Regions from separate parts of the Actinopolyspora sabaoui genome, predicted to be linked through region 1. Evidence: riboswitches for the same ligand, from Rfam matches in the RefSeq annotation. Region 1 holds a riboswitch; each other region holds the start of a gene.
The links. Region 1 has a riboswitch for cobalamin ahead of cobN (cobaltochelatase subunit CobN). Riboswitches for the same ligand answer to the same signal wherever they lie in the genome.
Positions count from the first base shown of each region.

Region 2: linked by a shared signal. The riboswitch ahead of ACOQFL_RS16490 (ABC transporter substrate-binding protein) and the one ahead of cobN (cobaltochelatase subunit CobN) in region 1 are both predicted to bind cobalamin.
Region 3: linked by a shared signal. The riboswitch ahead of ACOQFL_RS14110 (ABC transporter substrate-binding protein) and the one ahead of cobN (cobaltochelatase subunit CobN) in region 1 are both predicted to bind cobalamin.
Region 4: linked by a shared signal. The riboswitch ahead of ACOQFL_RS11235 (ribonucleoside-diphosphate reductase subunit alpha) and the one ahead of cobN (cobaltochelatase subunit CobN) in region 1 are both predicted to bind cobalamin.

Region 1 covers NZ_JBMIHH010000003.1:374,317-379,113, forward strand. Annotated here, with positions in the region: gene ACOQFL_RS06805 (precorrin-8X methylmutase) at 1-284, opposite strand, end outside; gene cobG (precorrin-3B synthase) at 281-1,672, opposite strand; cobalamin riboswitch at 1,797-1,921, shown strand; gene cobN (cobaltochelatase subunit CobN) at 2,052-4,797, shown strand, end outside.
Region 2 covers NZ_JBMIHH010000008.1:161,816-166,612, forward strand. Annotated here, with positions in the region: gene ACOQFL_RS16470 (hypothetical protein) at 1-30, opposite strand, end outside; gene ACOQFL_RS16475 ((2Fe-2S)-binding protein) at 273-1,019, opposite strand; gene ACOQFL_RS16480 (ABC transporter ATP-binding protein) at 1,067-1,852, opposite strand; gene ACOQFL_RS16485 (FecCD family ABC transporter permease) at 1,849-2,997, opposite strand; gene ACOQFL_RS16490 (ABC transporter substrate-binding protein) at 3,009-4,046, opposite strand; cobalamin riboswitch at 4,067-4,239, opposite strand; gene ACOQFL_RS16495 (1-aminocyclopropane-1-carboxylate deaminase) at 4,574-4,797, shown strand, end outside.
Region 3 covers NZ_JBMIHH010000006.1:369,493-374,289, forward strand. Annotated here, with positions in the region: gene ACOQFL_RS14095 (NADPH-dependent FMN reductase) at 1-149, shown strand, start outside; gene ACOQFL_RS14100 (ABC transporter ATP-binding protein) at 289-1,053, opposite strand; gene ACOQFL_RS14105 (FecCD family ABC transporter permease) at 1,354-2,391, opposite strand; gene ACOQFL_RS14110 (ABC transporter substrate-binding protein) at 2,388-3,416, opposite strand; cobalamin riboswitch at 3,479-3,672, opposite strand; gene ACOQFL_RS14115 (DUF3800 domain-containing protein) at 4,182-4,797, opposite strand, start outside.
Region 4 covers NZ_JBMIHH010000005.1:261,371-266,167, forward strand. Annotated here, with positions in the region: gene ACOQFL_RS11225 (Acg family FMN-binding oxidoreductase) at 253-1,254, shown strand; partial or broken gene ACOQFL_RS11230 (SAM-dependent methyltransferase) at 1,534-1,818, opposite strand; cobalamin riboswitch at 1,852-2,085, shown strand; gene ACOQFL_RS11235 (ribonucleoside-diphosphate reductase subunit alpha) at 2,229-4,706, shown strand.

The sequences.
Region 1 (4,797 bases):
AGGATCTCGTTGGCGGCGGGCAGCCTGCGGCGCGTCACCCCCGCGGCCACCATTTCCGCGTCGCACAACACCGGAGCACCGGCGGCCAGCGCCTCGCGCGCGGCACCTACCACTCCGGGCGAGAAGGCGAGATCGTCGACGAGGTCGACCATGCCACAGGCGTGGATCATGCGCACGGCCACACCGGCGACGTCCGACGGCAGCTCGTCGAGACCGGCTTCGGCGCGGATCGTCGCGAAGGAGCGCCGGTAGATCTCCTTGCCGTCCCGGATGTATTCGATCACCGGTTGTCCTCGTCACCCGTTTCCTGCTGGTTGTCCTCGTGTCCGTTCCCGGGCTCGACGGTGCTCGCCCCGACGTGCCGGGCTCGCCGGACGGCCTCGGCCACCTCGTCCGTCCCCGCCTCTGTGGCCCATGTCTCGGTCCCGGCGGCTGTGGTTGAGCTGACCCGGTACCCGGAGGGACTCGCCAGTACTTCCACCACCGGACCACGCGGAAGCCCGCAGCGGCGCGAGCAACCGGCCCAGTGCACCGGCAGGACACCGGTGTCGGTGTCGCCGGCGTCCGCCGCCTCGACATAGGCCAGCCCACGCGCGGCGTCCCGGTGGACGTCTGCCAGGGACTTGGCGCATCCGGGTTCCCCCGCACAGGCGGTCGCGCCGTTGAACGGCGAGGCTGTTTCGACGATCAGACCGCACGAGTGCAGCGCGGAGAGCCACGTCGAACACTCCTCTTCGGCGACGCCGGGGACGACCACCGTCCGCCAGGGCGTCAATCGGACCGTACCCGACGCGGCTTCGGCCGCTCGTATGATGCAACGCAGCTGCGCCGGGGACAAGCGCCCCAGCGGCGCTCCCACGCCCAGGGCTGCCCGCCCCTCGGAGCGAGCCAGCTCACCGACAGCAGGTCTTTCCTGGGAATTCATCCACTCGGTGAACGAGACGGACGACCGGGATGTGACATCGGCAACGGATTCCGGCCACCGCCCCACACGAGCACGAAGCGCGTCGGTCAACTCATCCAGCGTGTCCAACTCGGCCACTCGCCACGCCGAGGCCCCATGCCGTTCCCGTACGGCGAGGAACTCGCACGCGGCCGTGACCGCGGCGGCGGGCGCCGCGCCGGGCGGGACGCGCACTCCCGAATCGCTCCCCGCCAGCAGCACGGCGACGCTGTCGGAGGACACCGGCAGCAATCCCACATCAGCACGCAACCGCGCCAGATCACCGCTCCCGTCGTCGACGGTGAACAGGAACCTGCCGGACAGTTCGGCCAGCGCGGGCTCTGCGCACAGCAGCGCGTCGAGTTCCGCGGCGAGCCACCGCACCGAGTGCAGTCGGCCACGACCGTCGAGTCCCGCGTAAGGGGCGGCGATGATGTTGCGCACCCGCTCGTGGGTCAGCGAGGGCAGCAGACCGACCTCGGCCAACAGCCGTCCCAAGTCCTCGGGAGCTTCGACCCCGCGCAGCTGCAGATTCGCACGCGAGGTCAGCTCGACCGTGGAGTTCCCCAGCTCAACGGCTGCCTTCGTCAGGGCGCGCAGCTGCGGGGCCTCCAGTCGACCACCGGGGACTCGGATCCGTGCCAGCCCACCGTCCGCGGCCTGATGAACCCGGAGCGCACCGGGGCACGCGTCGGCTCTGTCGCGGTCGGCACTGTAGTTCTCGGACACTCCGGCGATGCTACGGGCCGCACCACTGTGCGCCGCGACACGATGGCGGGTCGGGGTGTGCCCGCAGCTTGACGAGGGATCCGCACGTTCCCGAAACTGGAGCGCGTATCTGCGGTGGATCACGGAGGAAGCCGGTGCGAGTCCGGCGCGGTCCCGCCACTGTCACCGAGGAGCGAACTCCGTAGACGGTCACTGTCTCGTGGAGATGGGAAGACCGGAGCGAGCGATGATCCGGCAGCCAGGAGACTCCGACCACCGCCACCACTGAAAAGGGGCGAGGACCCCTGGGAAGGTTACTGATGCGCCGTTCGAACGCGCGTGCATCGCGCGTCCTGTCCTGGTCGGTCCCCCCGGTTTTCGACGCCGAGGAGCCAATCGCATGATCCTGCTGCTGTCCACTTCCGACACCGACCTGCTCAGCGCACGGGCCAGCGGCGCCGACTACCGGCTCGCCAACCCCGCCCGGGTCGGTGCGGACGATCTCCCCGGGCTGCTCGACGGGGTGGACCTCGTCGTGGTGCGGCTGCTCGGCGGCCGCAGGGCGTGGGAAGAAGGGCTCGACGTCCTGCTGAACGGACCCCGACCGGTGGTCGTACTCGGCGGGGAACAACAACCGGACGCCGAGCTCATGGAATGCTCGACCGTTCCGGGTGGAGTGTGTGCCGAGGCGCACGCCTACCTTGCCCACGGTGGGCCGGAGAACCTGACCCAGCTGTTCCACTTCCTTTCCGACACCGTGCTGCTGACCGGGCACGGCTTCGCTCCGCCGGAGGAAACCCCCACCTGGGGCAGGTTGGAGCGCACACCCGGGCGGACGGCGGGCCCCACTGTCGCGGTGCTGTACTACCGGGCGCACCACATGGCGGGCAACACCGCGTTCGCCCACACCCTCTGCGACGCGATCGAGAACGCGGGCGGACAAGCGATGCCGCTGTTCTGCGCCTCGCTGCGCACCCCCGACCCGGAACTGCTCGAAGCGCTGCGCGGAGCGGACGCCCTGGTGGTCACGGTGCTCGCAGCGGGAGGCAGCAAGCCCGCGGTGGCCACCGCCGGTGGGGACGACGAGGCGTGGGACGTCGGCGCACTCGCGCAACTGGACATCCCGATCCTGCAAGGGCTGTGCCTGACCAGCAGCCGCACCGCCTGGGAGGAGAACGACGAGGGACTGTCCCCGTTGGACATGGCCACCCAGGTCGCGGTTCCGGAGTTCGACGGCAGGCTGATAACGGTACCGTTCTCGTTCAAGGAGAACGATTCCGAAGGACTGCCGGTCTACGTCGCCGACAGCGAGCGCGCGGCGCGCGTAGCCGGAATCGCGGTCCGGCACGGGAGGCTGGGACACATCCCCGCCGAACGCAGGCGCCTGGCGTTGATGCTCTCGGCCTACCCCACCAAACACGCCAGGGTCGGCAACGCCGTGGGGTTGGACACCCCGGTGTCGGCGGTGCGGATGCTGCGCTCGCTGCACGAGCACGGCTACGACATCGGTCCGGCGGAGGGCCCGGACGCCCTGCCCGGTGTCGAGGCGCAGGACGGCGACGCGCTGATCCACGCACTGATCGCGGCGGGCGGGCAGGACCGCGACTGGCTGAGTGAGGAGCAGCTGGCGGGCAATCCGGTACGTATCCCCGCCAAGCGGTACCGGGAGTGGTACGACTCGCTCCCCGAACAGCTGCGCGCCGACATCGAACAACACTGGGGACCGCCGCCCGGTGAGCTGTTCGTGGACTACTCGCAGGACCCCGACGGCGAGATCGTGCTCGCCGCCATCAGGGCGGGCAATGTCGTGCTGATGATCCAGCCGCCGCGTGGCTTCGGGGAGAACCCGATCGCGATCTACCACGATCCGGACCTGCCTCCGAGCCACCACTACCTGGCCGCCTACCGCTGGCTGGTCGACGACTTCGACGCGCACGCCATGGTGCACCTGGGCAAGCACGGCAATCTGGAATGGCTCCCGGGCAAGACCGCGGGCATGTCGGCGGCCTGCGCCACGGACGCGGCGATCGCCGATCTGCCGCTGATCTACCCTTTCCTGGTCAACGACCCCGGTGAGGGGACGCAGGCCAAGCGGCGGGTGCACGCGACCCTGGTTGACCACCTGGTTCCTCCGATGGCCCGCGCCGAGAGCTACGGCGACATCGCACGACTGGAGCAGCTGCTCGACGAGCACGCAAACATCACGGCGATGGACCCGGCCAAACTGCCCGCCATCCGCAGCCAGATCTGGACGCTGATGCAGGCCGCCAAGCTCGATCACGACCTGGGTTTGGAGGAGCGCCCGCACGATGCCGAGTTCGACGACATGCTGATGCAGGTCGACGGTTGGCTGTGCGAGGTCAAGGACGCCCAGATCCGGGAGGGGCTGCACGTGTTCGGGGATCCCCCCGCTGGGGAGGCCCGGGTCGGTCTGGTGCTGGCGATGCTGCGGGCGCGACAGATGTGGGGTGGTCAGCAGGCCGCGGTTCCGGGACTGCGGGAGGCGCTGGGACTCGCCGAGGACGGTTCGGAGGCCCGGGAACGGGTGGACGACGTCGAAGAGCGGGCACACTCGCTGGTGTCGGCCATGGAGGAGCACGGCTGGCAGAGTGAGAAGGCCGAGGAAGTCTGCCGGGCGGTGCTGGGTGAGGTGCCGGAACGGGTTCCCGAGGTGCTGCGGTTCGCCGCCGCGGAGATCGTGCCGCGACTCGCGGCCACCACCGACGAGATGGGCTCGACGCTGCACGCGCTGAACGGCGGCTACATCCCCTCCGGACCGAGCGGCTCCCCACTGCGCGGCCTGGTCAACGTGCTGCCCACCGGCAGGAACTTCTACTCGGTGGACCCGAAGGGCATTCCCAGCAGGCTGGCCTGGGACACCGGTTACGCCATCGCGGAGTCGCTGCTGCAGCGCTACCGCGAGGACAACGGTGAATGGCCCGGATCCGTGGGGTTGTCGATCTGGGGCACCAGTGCGATGCGCACTTCCGGTGACGACATCGCCGAGGTGCTCGCGCTGATCGGGATCCGCCCCACCTGGGACGACTCCTCGCGACGGGTGAACGGCTTGGAGGCGATTCCGCTGGACGAGCTGGAGCGCCCACGTGTGGACGTCACGGTGCGAATCAGCGGGTTCTTCCGGGACG
Region 2 (4,797 bases), on a different contig from region 1:
CCCGGCGCGTGGGGTGAATACATCCTTCACCGGAGGCTCCATCACGACCTGTGTCCGCAGGACGCGACCGAATCCCACGCCCCCACTCGGCAGGCCGCCGCATCAGGAGAAACTCACGTGTGGTGGTGCTTTCGAAGCATCGTGGCTTCCTTACAGCTCAGGCCCGATGGGTTCTTGCCGATTCGTTAACTCCGCATCCCGAGGGACTCGTAGCGTGTTGTCGAACGTGGCGTAAACCGCCACACGAGACGTCTGTCGACGGCTCGGCTCCGTCAGTGCGGGGTGTTCTCGCGGAGCAGGGCGTGTCGTTGCTCGGGAGGGCGGCCGGGGCAGGAGGTGCACTTGTCCTCGCCGGGTGCCCGGTAGAGCAGGCAGCACGAGGTTCGTTTGGTGAACAGCCGGGTGGTCCTCGCCGGTGATTCGATCCCGGTGTAGCGCGGTGCGGGCATCGGAGCGTTCATGGCCGCGACCAGCGGTTCGGCCAGTGCGGTGGCGCGGTCAGCAGCACCATGTGCACGGCCTGCCCAGAGCAGGCACCCGGCGAGGGCGTCGGTCGCGATCGCCCAGAGAGGACGTTGCCGTATCCCGGCGGTGGCGGCCACCGAGGCGATGTTCCGGTCGAAGGTCCGCCGCAGCGCTTGGGCCAGTGATTCCAGCGGGTCGCTGCCGGGAAGCACGTTCACCGAGGTGACCCCGGACAGCCTGCTGTCCGGCTGCCAGTGCAGCCGCAGGTCCTCCAGCCGGGGCGACAGCGCCTCACCGGTGACGACGTACGAGGCGACCGACGGCGCGATCAGTTTGCTCGACGTCGAGAACCACCACAGGGTGGCCAGCACGCGTGCGTCGTCGGTGTGCCAGATCCGGCCGCGCAACCGCAGCTGCTCGCTCATCCAGTCGGGGTCCTCGACGAGAGAGGCGGGTACCTGCTCGCAGTGCTCGTCGGTGAGCAGCCGAGCGTGCTCGGTGGGGTTCATCCCGTTCAGCGTGCGGGTGAGTAGTTGGTCTGCGCGCGTGCTCATGATTCTCCTGGAGGCCGAAGGCAGTACGCGATCTGCGCGGCAACGGGTCAGTTTCCGAAGAGCACGGTCGGAGCTCCCGTGCGGGGGTGGGTGCCGATCTCGGCGGGTACGCCGTACACCTCGGACAGCAGCGATTCGGTGAACACCTCCCCGGGAGTTCCGAGGGCCATTACTTCCCCCGCCGCCAGCAGGCAAATCCGGTCGCAGAATCGAGCGGCCAGGTTCAGGTCGTGCAGCGCCGCCAGGGTCGTCACGTTCAGCCGGCGCACGAGTGCCAGCACATCGAACTGGTGCCGCATGTCCAAGTGGTTGGTGGGCTCGTCGAGTACCAGCATCCCCGGTTCCTGCACCAGGGCCCGGGCGATGAGCACCCGCTGCTTCTCCCCGCCGGAGAGCTGGGCGAACGGACGGTGGGCCATCTCGGCCATCTCGACCATTTCCAGCGACACGGTCACGATCCGCTCGTCGCCGAGGCGATCCCCGCCGATCCTCCGCCGGTGCGGCGCGCGGCCCATCGCGGCCACATCGTGGGCGGTCAGCTCGAACTCGGCCGGAGCCTCCTGCGGCAGGGCGGCCAGCCGACGTGCCAACATTCGGCGTGGTATCCGGAACACGTCCGCTCCGTCGAGCAGCACCTGCCCCTCGGTGGGCCGCAGTTGCCGGTAGGCCGCGCGCAGCAGCGTCGACTTTCCGGCCCCGTTGGGGCCGACCACACCGACCACTTCCCCTGGCGCCGCGCTCAGCGAGACCCCCGACACGACTCGCCGCCCTCCGGCGTCGCAGGAGATGTCCCGGATGTCCAGCTCGGCCGGTCGCACTTCGTGGTGACTCATCGGTCCGCCTTTTCCCGGCGCGCCTGGCGACGCAGCAGCCACACGAAGAACGGACCGCCGCACAGCGCCGTGAGCACCCCGAGCTGGATCTCCTGCGGCGTTGCCACGGTTCGGGCGGCGAGATCGGCGAGGATCAGGAACGTGGCCCCCAGCAGTGCCGCGGTCGGCAGTACGCGCCGGTGGTCCGCCCCGACCAGCATGCGCACCGCGTGCGGCACCATCAGGCCGACGAACCCGATGGCACCGCTGACCGCCACCATCGCGCCGGTCATCAGCGAGACCAGCACGAACATTCCGGCGCGGAAGCGATGCACGTCCAACCCCAGGATTCCTGCGGACTCCTCGCCCGCGAGCAGCAGGTTCAGCGAACCGGACTGCCACAGCAGCACTGCCAGACCGACCAGCACCACGATCGCCGGTATCGGCAGCGTCCGCCACTCCGCCCCGGCGACGCTGCCCAACCGCCAGAACCGGATCGAGGCCAACAGGTGCGGATCGGAGGCGGTGCTCAGCAACAGATCGGTCAGCGCGGACAGCACGTAGGACAACGCCACACCGGCGAGGACGAGGCGGGTGGTGGTCATTCGCCCGCCCGAGTTCGCGAGGGCGTAGACCGCCGCCAGGGTGACCATCGAACCGGCGAACGCGGCCACCATCGGGGTGGCGAGCGTCCCGAGAACCGTGGCGCCGGTAACCAGTAACGTCACGGCGCCCAAGGAGGCTCCAGATGAGATCCCGAGCAGGAAGGGATCTGCGAGCGGGTTGCGAACCAGTGCCTGCAGTGCGGTCCCCACGGCCGAGAGTCCGGCACCGACGATCCCGGCGAGCAACACTCTGGGAAGCCGCACGTCCAGCAGGATCGTGTCGTAGGTGGCCGGCCAATCGGGATCGATCCCTCCCGGAGAAACCCGGTGCACGAGGATGGCGGTCACGTCACTCGGAGGTAGCGAGACCGACCCGACGGCGAGACCGACGACGACGGCGACCACCAGAGCGGCGCCGAGCAGGACCAGTACCAATGGGTAGGAGATCCGGCGCTCACGAGGCGAAACGTGCTCCGGAGCGGGGCGCGTCGATTTCGCTGCCGGGTTCGATTCGACTGCCGGGTTCGTGTCCTCCGACACGGCGTCGGCGGAGCTCCGCACGTTGCCTCCGCTCACCGGAACCGTCCCGGATGCAGTTGCTCGCTCAGCTCGGCCACGGCGCGGGGTACGCGTACTCCCGCCACGGCGGTGGAAAGCGGAAGCACCGCGAACCTCCGGTGCTCGATGGCCGGAACGTTCGCCAGCGCCGGCTTTTTCAGCAGCAGGCGTTTCTTCTGCTCGACCGTGGTCGATCCGTAGTCCAGGATCAGGATTCGTTCGGGACGCCGCTTGATCACCTGTTCCCATGAGACGTCGACGAAGCCGTCTCGCTGGTCGGCGAAGACGTTGCGGCCGCCGGACATCCGGACGATCGCGTCGGCGATCCCGTCACCGCCCGCGGTCAGGGCCGACTTCGTGCCGCTGTCGTAGACGAATACGCTCACCGGTTCCACCTCGCCCAGCTGGTGCTGAGCTTCCGACAGCGTCGCGTTCATACGGTCGATGAGCTCTCGGGCCCGTTCCGGTACGTCGAAGATCTTCGCGATCGTGCGGATCTCCTCGTGTACCTCGGAGATGCCCACCCCTCCATCGGTGCAATTGGCGATGTTCAGGTGAGTCCTGATGCCCGCCTCGCGCAGTCGCTCACGCGAGCGCCCGTCCTGCTGGCCGAAGGCGGAGGTGTAGCCGCCGTAGACGAAGTCGGGTGCCTGTTGCAACAGCGCTTCGTAGGAGGGGTATCGCTCTGCCAGCACCGGAATCCGCCGGTACTCCTCGCGATACTCCGCGAGGATGCGATCGTCCAGGTAGGCGGTACCGACCATGCGATCGGCCAGACCGAGCGCGAGCATGATCTCGGTGGTGTGCTGGTTCATCGTCACCGCGCGTCGCGGAGGGCGCTGGTAGGTCGTGGTCTCTCCGCAGTTGGTGACCGTGACGGGGAACCCGGCCGGGGACTCTTCCCGGGCACCGGCGTTCGTTCGCGCGCCGGTGGTGCCACATCCGGCGATCAGCGCGGTCAGCGTCAGCGCGGCCAACAGCGTGGCGGCGCGGCGTGGTCGGTCGCCTCCGGCGCGGGGCCGGGCGACGATACGTGTCGCCGGGTGGCGCATCGGTCCTCAATCCATCGTCGAGCGATACCTGCGCCGCAGCCGGTCTCCTGGCTTCCGGATCGTCGCGTCCACGTTGCCTTCCCGGCGCTTGGGCCAGTGGCGTAGCTGGTGCGGGGACGCTTCCCGGTCACAGTGGCGAGGACCACGCCGGACTCTCACCGGCTTCCCGTGCACTGCGGCGAAAGCCGAAGTTACACGCTCGATGCGCGATGTTGGACCTTCGCATGACATTACCCACTCAGTCACCCCTGGCGGGACTGCCGGATGTGCGAGCCGAGGTTGGGCTTGTGCTGCGTGGCGGCGCGCGGGACAGCGCATGCACCGGCGAATTGACGTCCTCGGCGGAGAACTCCCCCTATCGGGCAGCGGGATCGACGACCCCCCGGCGGCGCTACCGGGCTCGGTTTGGGTGCGAGCTGGTGCTCGGCTGGCCGGGCGGCCGTGGGTGGACGTGACAGCGCGGAGAGCGCAGGATCCCGGTGGTGGAGCAGCCGAGCCCCGCAGACTTTCGATTGGACAGGAGGAGCATGTCTCTGAGCGACTTCCCACGTCATCCCCTGCTGTTCGGGCCCAGCCCGATCCATCCTCTGGAACGTTTGACCAGCCATCTCGGTGGGGCGCGGGTGTGGGCCAAGCGGGAGGACTGCAACTCCGGCCTCGCCTTCGGCGGCAACAAGACCCGCAAGCTGGAGTACCTGGTTCCGGACGTCCTGGCCAACGAGTCCACCCACCTGGTCTCGATCGGTGGGGT
Region 3 (4,797 bases), on a different contig from region 1:
TCCAGTGGGCCGGGCAGGCCTTCGACGAGGAAGGCTTTCCCAAGGACAGGGCGGGCAGCACCGCCGCGGCCAAGATGATGCTCGACGACCTGTCCTGGTGGGCGACCGCGCTCCGGGAGGCGAAGGAGAAGCGCCCCTACCGAAGTTGATCGGGTGCGCGTTGCTCGGGCGGCCTTGCTTGGGTGGCCTGGCTCGGACAGCCTCGCCCGAAGGGACCACCACTCGGTGGTGGGGCCTCCCCGTAGCGCACGGTGGAAACCCCGCGAGAGGTGACGGCGGAAGCTCCGATCACTCCGGGAAGAACCGTATGGATGGGCGTCCGTCCGGTCCTTCGGCGTCCACCCTGGCGCGAACGTTGTAGACCTCGGCGATCAGCTCCTCGGTCAGCACCTGTTCCGGGGAGCCCGCCGCCACGGCACGCCCCTCCGCCAGCACCAGCAGGTGATCGCAGAACATGGCCGCCAGGTTGAGGTCGTGCAGGGCGATGACGCTGGTCACCGGGATCCGGACCACCAGCGCCAGCAGCTCCAGCTGGTGCTGGATGTCCAGGTGGTTGGTGGGCTCGTCCAGCAGCAACTCCTTCGGCTGCTGTGCGAGCGCCCGCGCGATCTGGACCCGCTGGCGTTCCCCGCCCGAGAGGGTGTGCCACGACCGGTCGACCTTGTCCTCCAGCCGGGTGTACTCCACGGCCGAGCGCACCGCTGACTCGTCCTCGGCCGTGGCGCCCGCCCAGGCACGCCGGTGCGGGATGCGACCGAGGCGGACGACGTCGAGCACGCTCATGTCGACCTCGGTGCCCGCGTGCTGTTCGACCACGGCCACCCTGCGGGCGACGTTCTTGCGCCCCACTCGTTCGATCGGGGACCCGTCGAGTCGGACCACACCCTCCGACGCCGAACGAACCCCGGACAGCAGTCGGAGCAGGGTCGACTTGCCCGAACCGTTCGGCCCCAGCAGGCCGACGGTCGCTCCCTCCTCCGGGGCGATGCTGACGTCCTCGACTATCAGCTTCCCCCCGGTGCGCCAGGAAACCTCCTCGGCCAGCAGACTCATGAGCGTCGCTCCCTGCGATTCGTAACGGAACTTGCCTTGTCAGGTCGGATGCCGCCTTCGTTGTCGGTCTACCGCCACGTTGTGCTGCTCATCGAGCTTGTCCATCTCACCGGCACTCTCCTGCGCGACAGCGCCGAACACCAAGCTCGCCACCGACACCGCCGCGGGTTCTCTCGTGGTGCGCTCGCGAGGAAGGCCCGACGTGGTGTAGTAACTACCCGATGTCGGGCCTCCCCGGAGCGAGCGCCCGCGAGAGGTTCCGCCAAGCGAGCTCCGCGAAAAGCGGGTTGAGCACCTTCATCAGTGCACCTTGCGGCTGCGGTAGAGGATGACCACGAACGCGGGCACCCCGACCAGCGAGGTCATCACGCCGACCGGGATCTCCTGCGGATCCAGCGCGGTCCGCGCGATCGTGTCGATCCACACCAGGAAGATCGCCCCCGCCAGCGCGGTGGTCGGCAACAACCTGCGGTGGCCGGGGCCGACGATGGCCCGCGCCGCGTGCGGCAGCACCAGCCCCACGAAACCGATGGCTCCCGAGGCACTGACCAGCGTGGCGGTCAGCAGCGCCGTCACCACGAGCAGCAGCAGCCTGGTGCGCGCCACCGGAACGCCGAGCGAGGCGGCCGCGTCCTGCCCGAAGGTGAACGCGTCCAGCGAACTCGACTTGGCCGTGCACACCACCAGCACCGCGAGCAGCGCGCCAAGGCACAACCACACCTCGAACCAGCCGGTTCCACTCAGCGAGCCGAGCAGCCAGAACAGCACGCTGCGCGTCTGCCGGGAGTCGGCGACCGACATCACGATGAACGAGGTCAGCGCCGAGAACAGCTGCATGGCCGCGACGCCGGAGAGGATCACACGGTCGGCGGTGCCGCCGACGATGTGGCTCAGCACCATCACCAGCGTGAACGAGAGCAGTGATCCGAGGAACGCGCCGAGTGACAGCGAGAGCACCCCGCTGCCAATGCCCAGCACCACAACCAGCACGGCCCCGGTGGAGGCCCCGGAGGAGATCCCGAGCACGTAGGGGTCGGCCAGCGGGTTGCGCAGCAGGGACTGCATGACCACCCCACACAGTCCGAGCCCGGCACCGCACACCGCCGCCAGCATGGTGCGCGGCAGTCGGAGATCCCAGATGATCCCCTCGCGGATCAGCGAGAGCCCGGCGTCGCCGAGACCGAGATGCTCGCCCACGACCGCCCACACGTTGGTCACGGCGATGTCGGCCGGGCCGAACGTGATGGTGACGGCGACGGAGAGCGCGAGCAGCAGCAGACCCGCCAGCCAGAGAACGGCGGCGGCACCTCCGCGCGAGCGGGCCAGTAGGGCGGTCACTCGACGAGCCCGAACTCACGCAGCTTGGCCGCGACCCGTTCCACGCCGTTGACGGTACGGATCGAGGGGTTCATGGCGGCGCCGCTGAGCCGGATGTAGCGGTCGTTGCGCACGGCGTCCATGTGCTTGGTGACCGGGTTGTTCTCCAGGAACTCGATCTTCTGGGCGGCTTCCTCCGCGGTCTGGCTCTCGCGGGTCAGATCGCCGATGACCAGCACGTCGGGATCGCGCTGGGCCACGGTCTCCCAGTTGATCTGGGGCCATTCCTTCTTCGTGTCGTCGAAGACGTTCTTCGCGCCGATCTCCTCGGTGATGATGCCGGGGGCGCCGCAGCAGCCCGCCATGTAGGGCGACTCCTTGTTGGCGAACCAGTAGAGCATGCTCACGCCGGAGGCGTCGATGTCGGAGGAGGCCTTGTCCATCCTGCCGCGCAGCTCCTCGACCAGCTGGTCACCGCGCTTTTCGACGTCGAAGACCCGCGCGAGCTCCTCGATCTCCCGGTAGATGGTGCTCATCTCGAGTGGTTTGCTGCGTGCGCCGTCGCCGTCGCCCTCGTTGTTCTTGACGCAGTCCGCCGGGGAGAGATAGGTGGGCACGCCCATCTTGGCGAAGTCGTCCCGGGAGGACACCTCCTGGAAGGTGCTCTCGAAGGAGGCGGAGACGAAATCCGGTTCCTCGGCCAGCACCCGCTCGTAGGAGGGAGCGTTGTCGGCGAGCCTGGGAACCTTGGAGTTGGCTTCCCGCAGACTCTTCAGGACCGGGTCGGTCCAGGTGGCGGTGCCGACCATGCGGTCGGCGAGGCCGAGCGAGAGCAGGATCTCGGTCGAGCCCTGGTTCAGCGAGACCGTGCGTTCCGGCGGGGCCTCGACGGTGATCTCCCCGCCGCAGTTCTCGATGGTCTTGGGATAGCCCGCGGCGCTGTCCTGGGCGGAGGTTTCCGAACCGCTGCCGCCGCAGGCGGTCAACACTCCGAGCCCGAGCGGAATAAGGCAGGTCAGGGATAAGACACGGGACGATCTCTTCATGAGTCCTTCTCCGTCGGGGCTCCATGCGCGAGAGCCGTGCGGGCGGTTTCCGTGCGTCGCGTCGGGCGACGCCACAGCCAGCAGGTTTTCGGGCTCGAGATCGTCCACTCGGAGCGCCTTCCCGAGAGCTCGTCTCAGTGGCCGCTGCTCCGCGCGTCCCTCTCACCGCTGCGCGTCAGCTCCGGATTCGCACCGGATTCCCTGCGCCGCCCGGTGGAACTGCCCGGGCGGGTTGACTGGCGAGGAAGAACCTAACAATCCCGGCGAGTGTGGCTGCGCTCGGTGTGGGCGGCGCAACGTCGTCGCCCGAACACAGCCGCAACAGGAGACGCTACTCACAGCCGCTTCGACGCCCGGAGATCCGGTGCGGGGCTCTCCGGGTAACCGCTGGGCGCGTGTCGGCGGGCGACGAGGACCTCGCTCGGTGCACCCTGTTGTCGATGTTCCCAATCGTCCGGAAATGGGTTGGTCATCCGAATCAGACGCAGTGCCCCCAACCCCGGGTGAATGCTGCTCGCTCCGAGCGGATGAGAGCCAATCAGCTCTCCCCCTGTCAGGTGTAGTTCACCTGCCGGTACCGAAGAGTGTTGACTCTGACGCACAGTGAGACATAATGGAAGGGCCAACGTCGTTGGCGAGTGAGACAATGAACCGGAGCCCTTCAGGGGTTGCGAGGATGAGCCGGAACCGGGAAACCGGATCCCTCCGCCGCAGGCGGTTGTGGCCCCTCGAGCCCACTGAGGGGCTCCGTTTTGTCCGGACGCGTCATGTGCTCTCGAGCAGGCTCGGCCACCAGGACCGATTGGTGACGAAGTCGTTCTCGCCGATGATCTTCATTCCGTAGTTGAGCAGCTTGCCCTTTGCTCGGTGCAACTGGTGGCCGCACTCGATCAGCAGCTGGGCGGCTCGGACATCGTCGGGAGCTCCACGAAGTGCCACCGACAGGATGCCCGCGTGCAAATCGGCCAGCTGGAGGCCGTCATACTCACTCGTTCCGTGCCAGCTCGGTGGCCATCGAATGTGTTCCCAGGGCGTATGCACCGGAGAGGGAATGTTTTGAACCAGATTCAGATAACTAACCGTTCCGTCGTGATCCATATGCCTGACTGACCCCAACCGCAGGATCGCCAGTCGCGCTCCGCCGTGCCACCCATGAGCTGCCAGCGCGATACGTTCCAACAACAAGCGTGTCGTGTAGTTGTAGAACTTCTCATTGTCGCTCCGTAGAGCTTCATTGAACTGGACCGTAGCCTTGTGAGTAATGACGTGAATCGTTTTCGCGTCCGGGATGCTGGCGAGCATACTCGTAGCGAGCTGGCGACGGTCCGCCCGCTTGGGCTTAAAGTGCTCGACCCAGTGCAGCGGGCGTGAAGTTCCGATC
Region 4 (4,797 bases), on a different contig from region 1:
TTGGCACTGCTCTCGCCGATCCTGAGCGCGGTACCGTCCGCCCGCGCTTTTCCGCCGGCATATATCCGTCGAATTCCGCTCGTGCCCGGTAACCGCGCTGCGGCTTTCCCGGCACGGCGGCATAGTGAGCCCTGGGATTTCGATATCCGGCCCTTTCGCGCTCGGTGATCCCGCCCGGCACTTCGGCCGCCACTGGTGCCGATCGATCGCGCTATCGCGGCGAGCGCACACTCGTGTCCCAGGGGGTCGACCATGAGTTGGCTCAGACCGCACCGGCGGCGAGCCGGTACTTCCACAACCGAACAGGGTTGGTCACCCGAAGAGGTCCACAGCCTGGAGGACGCGGTCGCCCGGGCACCCTCGGTGCACAATACCCAACCTTGGGAACTGACGACGAGTGATCGCACGGCCCTGCTGCGTGAGCGACCCGACGTGGCACTCGAACAGCACGATCCGGAAGGCAGGGATCGGCGGCTCTCCTGCGGCGCCGCGGTGACCAACCTGTTCCTCGCGGTGCGCGCGAGCGGCTGGGCCGCCCAGATTCGACGGGGACCGGAGGAAAGCGAATCCGACGATCCCCGGCTGGTCGCCACCGTCGGGGCCACGCATCGGCAACAGCCGACGGTTTCCGAGGGGCAGCGCTTCCGGGCGATCCCCCGGCGTGCCAGCTATCGCAGGCCGTTCCACCAACAGCAGCTCCCCCACGTGGGGCGGGAGGCGTTGCTGGCGGCGGGGAACTCCTCCGAGGTTCACGCGCGCTGGATAACCGGTATCGAGGAGGCCAGGACCCTTGCCGAGATCCTGGGCTACGCGGCTCGAGTGCACCGCAGGGACCGCCACTACCAGCGGGAACTGGCCATGTGGCTGGTGAGTGGACAGGGTGGTGTGGACCCGGGAGGCGGCATCGCCTCCGAGGATCTCGGTAGCGAGGGTGTGGCCGCCGTCGGCCTCGTCGGCTCGAGCAGCAGGCTGCCCGACGAACGGCATCTCTCCGAGTGGATCGCGAATGAGTCGATCATGGTGCTGACCACCGGCACCGACGAACCCGCCGCGCACCTCCGTGCCGGTGAAGCCATGCAGTTCGCCTGGCTCACCGCCACCAGCCTGGGCCTGGTGGCCTCGGTCATCACGCAACCGTTCAACCTCACCGAGGTGCGCGCGGGACTCCGGGACCGACTCGGACTGCCGGGGCCCCCGCACGCGTTGCTCAGGTTCGGTTATCCCGTTCCGGTGCCGAGTCAGCGCCGTTTCTGAGGCTGTCCGAGGTTCGAGGTCGTGGCCTGCCGGGGCTGTCTCAGCGTGCCAGACGTCCCGCCGCTCCGTACGCGTTCGAGACCTCGATCGCCTCGCGGGTGACAGTGTCCGGGGTGCCAGCTCGGCAGCGGTACGAGTCCGGGGTCCACCAGTTCGTAGCCCCATCAACTCGGTTATCTCGTGCGGAGGGCGCCAGCTGACCGGTGTCGGCGTGCGGGCCATGACCTCCTCGGCGTCGGCGAGCAGTCGCTGTGCGTGGGCCACCGCCACCGGTTCGTGATCGCCGTAGGTCACCCGGGTACTCGGATTGAGCGACTGGGCCACTTCGTGCACGTTGCCAACGGTCGGAATGCCCGCCCCCAGGTCCAGGAACTGGTCGATCCCCCGCGCGGACAGGTACGCGACCGCGCGTCGTCCGAGGAAGGCCCGGTTGGCCCGCGCGTACTCGCGAGCGTGTGGTCTCGCGGTCGATCCGGCCTCGGCCGCTGCACGATCGGCCGCGAAGTTGGTGGCTCCACCCAGGTAGTGGTCGTACACCCGGGCAGCAAAAGCTCGGTAGCCCATGTGGGGGTTGCATAGATCCAACAAGTCAACATGTAGTGTGTTGATGTCGGCGGTTCACCGGATTCGAACGATTCGGTGTGCCAACAGGGAACCCGGTGCGACTCCGGGACTGCCCCGCAGCGGTAAACGGGAACGAACGCCGTGCCACCCCCAGGGTGGTTTCAGCACTGGACGTCGATTCGTCCGGGAAGCGACGGTTATCAGGACCGGCGGTCGAACCGCCGGAAGCCCGTGAGTCCGAAGACCTGCCGTCGATGCGCGCACGAGCGTGCGCGCCGTCCGCGACCTCGAGGGAGGGTCCGCGCGAACTTGGCCGGACGCGTGCCCCGGAATCCGGTGCCGTGTCCCGCGGGCCTCGTGTGTTCCCGCCCGGTCCGGGCATCGGTTCGAACTCGCGAGGAGAGTGCACAGTGACTCAACTGTCCGACGCCGTCGTGTCTTCCGTCGCCCTCGACATCCGCGTCAGCGGCCCGCTCGGGGAATCGGAACCACTGAACTGGGACAGGGTGTCCACAGTGGTGGAACAGGCCTGTGCCGGGTTGGCGGACGTGTCCGCCGAGCACGTGTTGCGCGAGGTGCGGCGCAACCTCTACGACGGTATCTCGTCCGACGAGCTGGCGAGCGCGCTGATCATGGCCGCCCGCACGCTCGTCGAAGCCGAACCGAACTACTCACTGGTCACGGCCCGGCTGTTGTTGGACGACCTTCGCCGCGAGGCCCTCAGCTTCCTGGAGGGACAGCAGCGTGAGGCCGACCAGGAAGAGATGCGGCACCGCTATCCGGACTACTTCGCCCGCTACGTGCGACACGGCATCGAGATCGGCCAGCTCGATTCGCGGCTGGGTGAGTTCGATCTCGAAGAACTCGGCGCCGCGTTGCGCCCGGAACGCGACACGCTGTTCGACTTCCTCGGGGTGCGCACCCTTTACGATCGCTACCTGCTGCACGACCGGGGGATGCGTTACGAGCTGCCGCAGGCGTTCTTCATGCGGGTGGCCATGGGGCTCGCGCTGGCGGAGGACGATCGCGGCCGTCGTGCGGTGGAGTTCTACGAGCTGTTGTCGGGCATGGATTTCATGTGCTCCACCCCGACGCTGTTCAACGCGGGAACCACCCGTCCCCAGCTGTCGTCCTGCTTTCTCACCACCGTCGACGACGACCTGCGGCACATCTTTCACTCGATCGGCAACAACGCCAAGCTGTCCAAGTACGCCGGAGGACTGGGCAACGACTGGACACCGGTACGCGGCATCGGTGCCCACATCAACGGCACCAACGGGCAGTCCCAGGGTGTCGTGCCGTTCCTCAAGATCGCCAACGACACGGCGGTGGCGGTCAACCAGGGCGGCAAGCGCAAGGGCGCGGTGTGCGCCTACCTGGAGACCTGGCACATCGACATCGAGGAGTTCCTCGACCTGCGCAAGAACACCGGCGACGACCGCAGGCGCACCCACGACATGAACACCGCGAACTGGGTTCCGGACGAGTTCCTCCGGCGGGTCGAGGCCGACGGCACCTGGACGTTGTTCTCCCCCGACGAGGTTGGTGACCTGCACGACCTGTACGGCACGGAGTTCGCCGAGCGCTACCGTGAGTACGAACGCGCCGCCGAGCGCGGCGAGCTGAAGGTCCACCGCGAGGTGGGGGCCGTGGACCTGTGGCGCCGGATGCTGACCATGCTGTTCGAGACCGGCCACCCGTGGATCACCTTCAAGGATCCCTGCAACCTGCGCTCCCCGCAGCAGCACGCCGGGGTGGTGCACTCCTCCAACCTGTGCACCGAGATCACGCTCAACACCGACCGGGACGAGGTCGCGGTGTGCAATCTGGGCTCGATCAACCTCGCCAACCACGTCACCGCCGACGGTATCGATCGCGAGCGGTTGGAACGCACCACCCGAACCGCTGTGCGCATGCTCGACAACGTCATCGACATCAACTTCTACACGATTCCGGAAGCACGCGACTCCAACCTGCGGCACCGGCCGGTCGGGCTGGGAGTCATGGGACTGACCGACGCGCTGTTCAGGCGTCGCATCCCGATGTCCTCGCAACGGGCCGTGGAGTTCGCCGACCGGAGTATGGAGGAGATCAGCTATCACGCGATCTCCGCCTCCTCGGAACTGGCGGCCGAACGCGGCCGCTACGAATCGTTCGAGGGTTCGCTGTGGAGTCGGGGGATCCTGCCGCTGGACTCGCTGGAGCTGCTGCGGCGCGAACGCGACGGGGACGTCGAGTTGTCGAGCTCCTCGACACTGGACTGGCAGTCGCTGCGGGAGAAAGTGCGGCTGCGGGGAATGCGCAACTCCAACGTGATGGCGATCGCTCCCACCGCCACGATCTCCAACATCTGCGGCGTCGGGCAGTCCGTCGAACCGCTCTACCGCAACCTCTACGTCAAGTCGAACATGTCCGGCGACTTCACCGTGATCAACCCGCACCTGGTCGACGACCTGAAGCGAGCGGGGCTGTGGGACCGGCGCATGGTGGCCGATCTGAAGTACTACGACGGTGCTCTCGGATCGATCGAGCGAATCCCGGAGGAACTCAAGGAGCTCTACGCCACGGCGTTCGAGATCGACTCGGACTGGCTCATCGAGGCCGCGGCGCGCAGGCAGAAGTGGATCGACCAGGCCCAGTCGCTGAACCTGTACCTGGCGCGGCCGAGCGGACGCGAACTCGACAGGCAGTACCGCAACGCCTGGCGCAAGGGGCTCAAGACCACCTACTACCTGCGTTCCAGCAGCGCCTCGGACGTGGAGAAGAGCACGCTGCGCGGCACCGACGGCAAGCTCAACGCGGTCTCACCCACCGTGATCCCCGCCGATGGCACGGGCGAGAGCTCGGCCTGTGCCGTGGCGGACACCGATTGCGAAGTCTGCCAATGAGCGGACGGACAGCGCGCGGGTGAGCTCGCCCCACCGGGAAAGTCTCGAGGTGTCCCAGCGAGAGCACTGGGCACCGCAGCGGGCCGGAAAG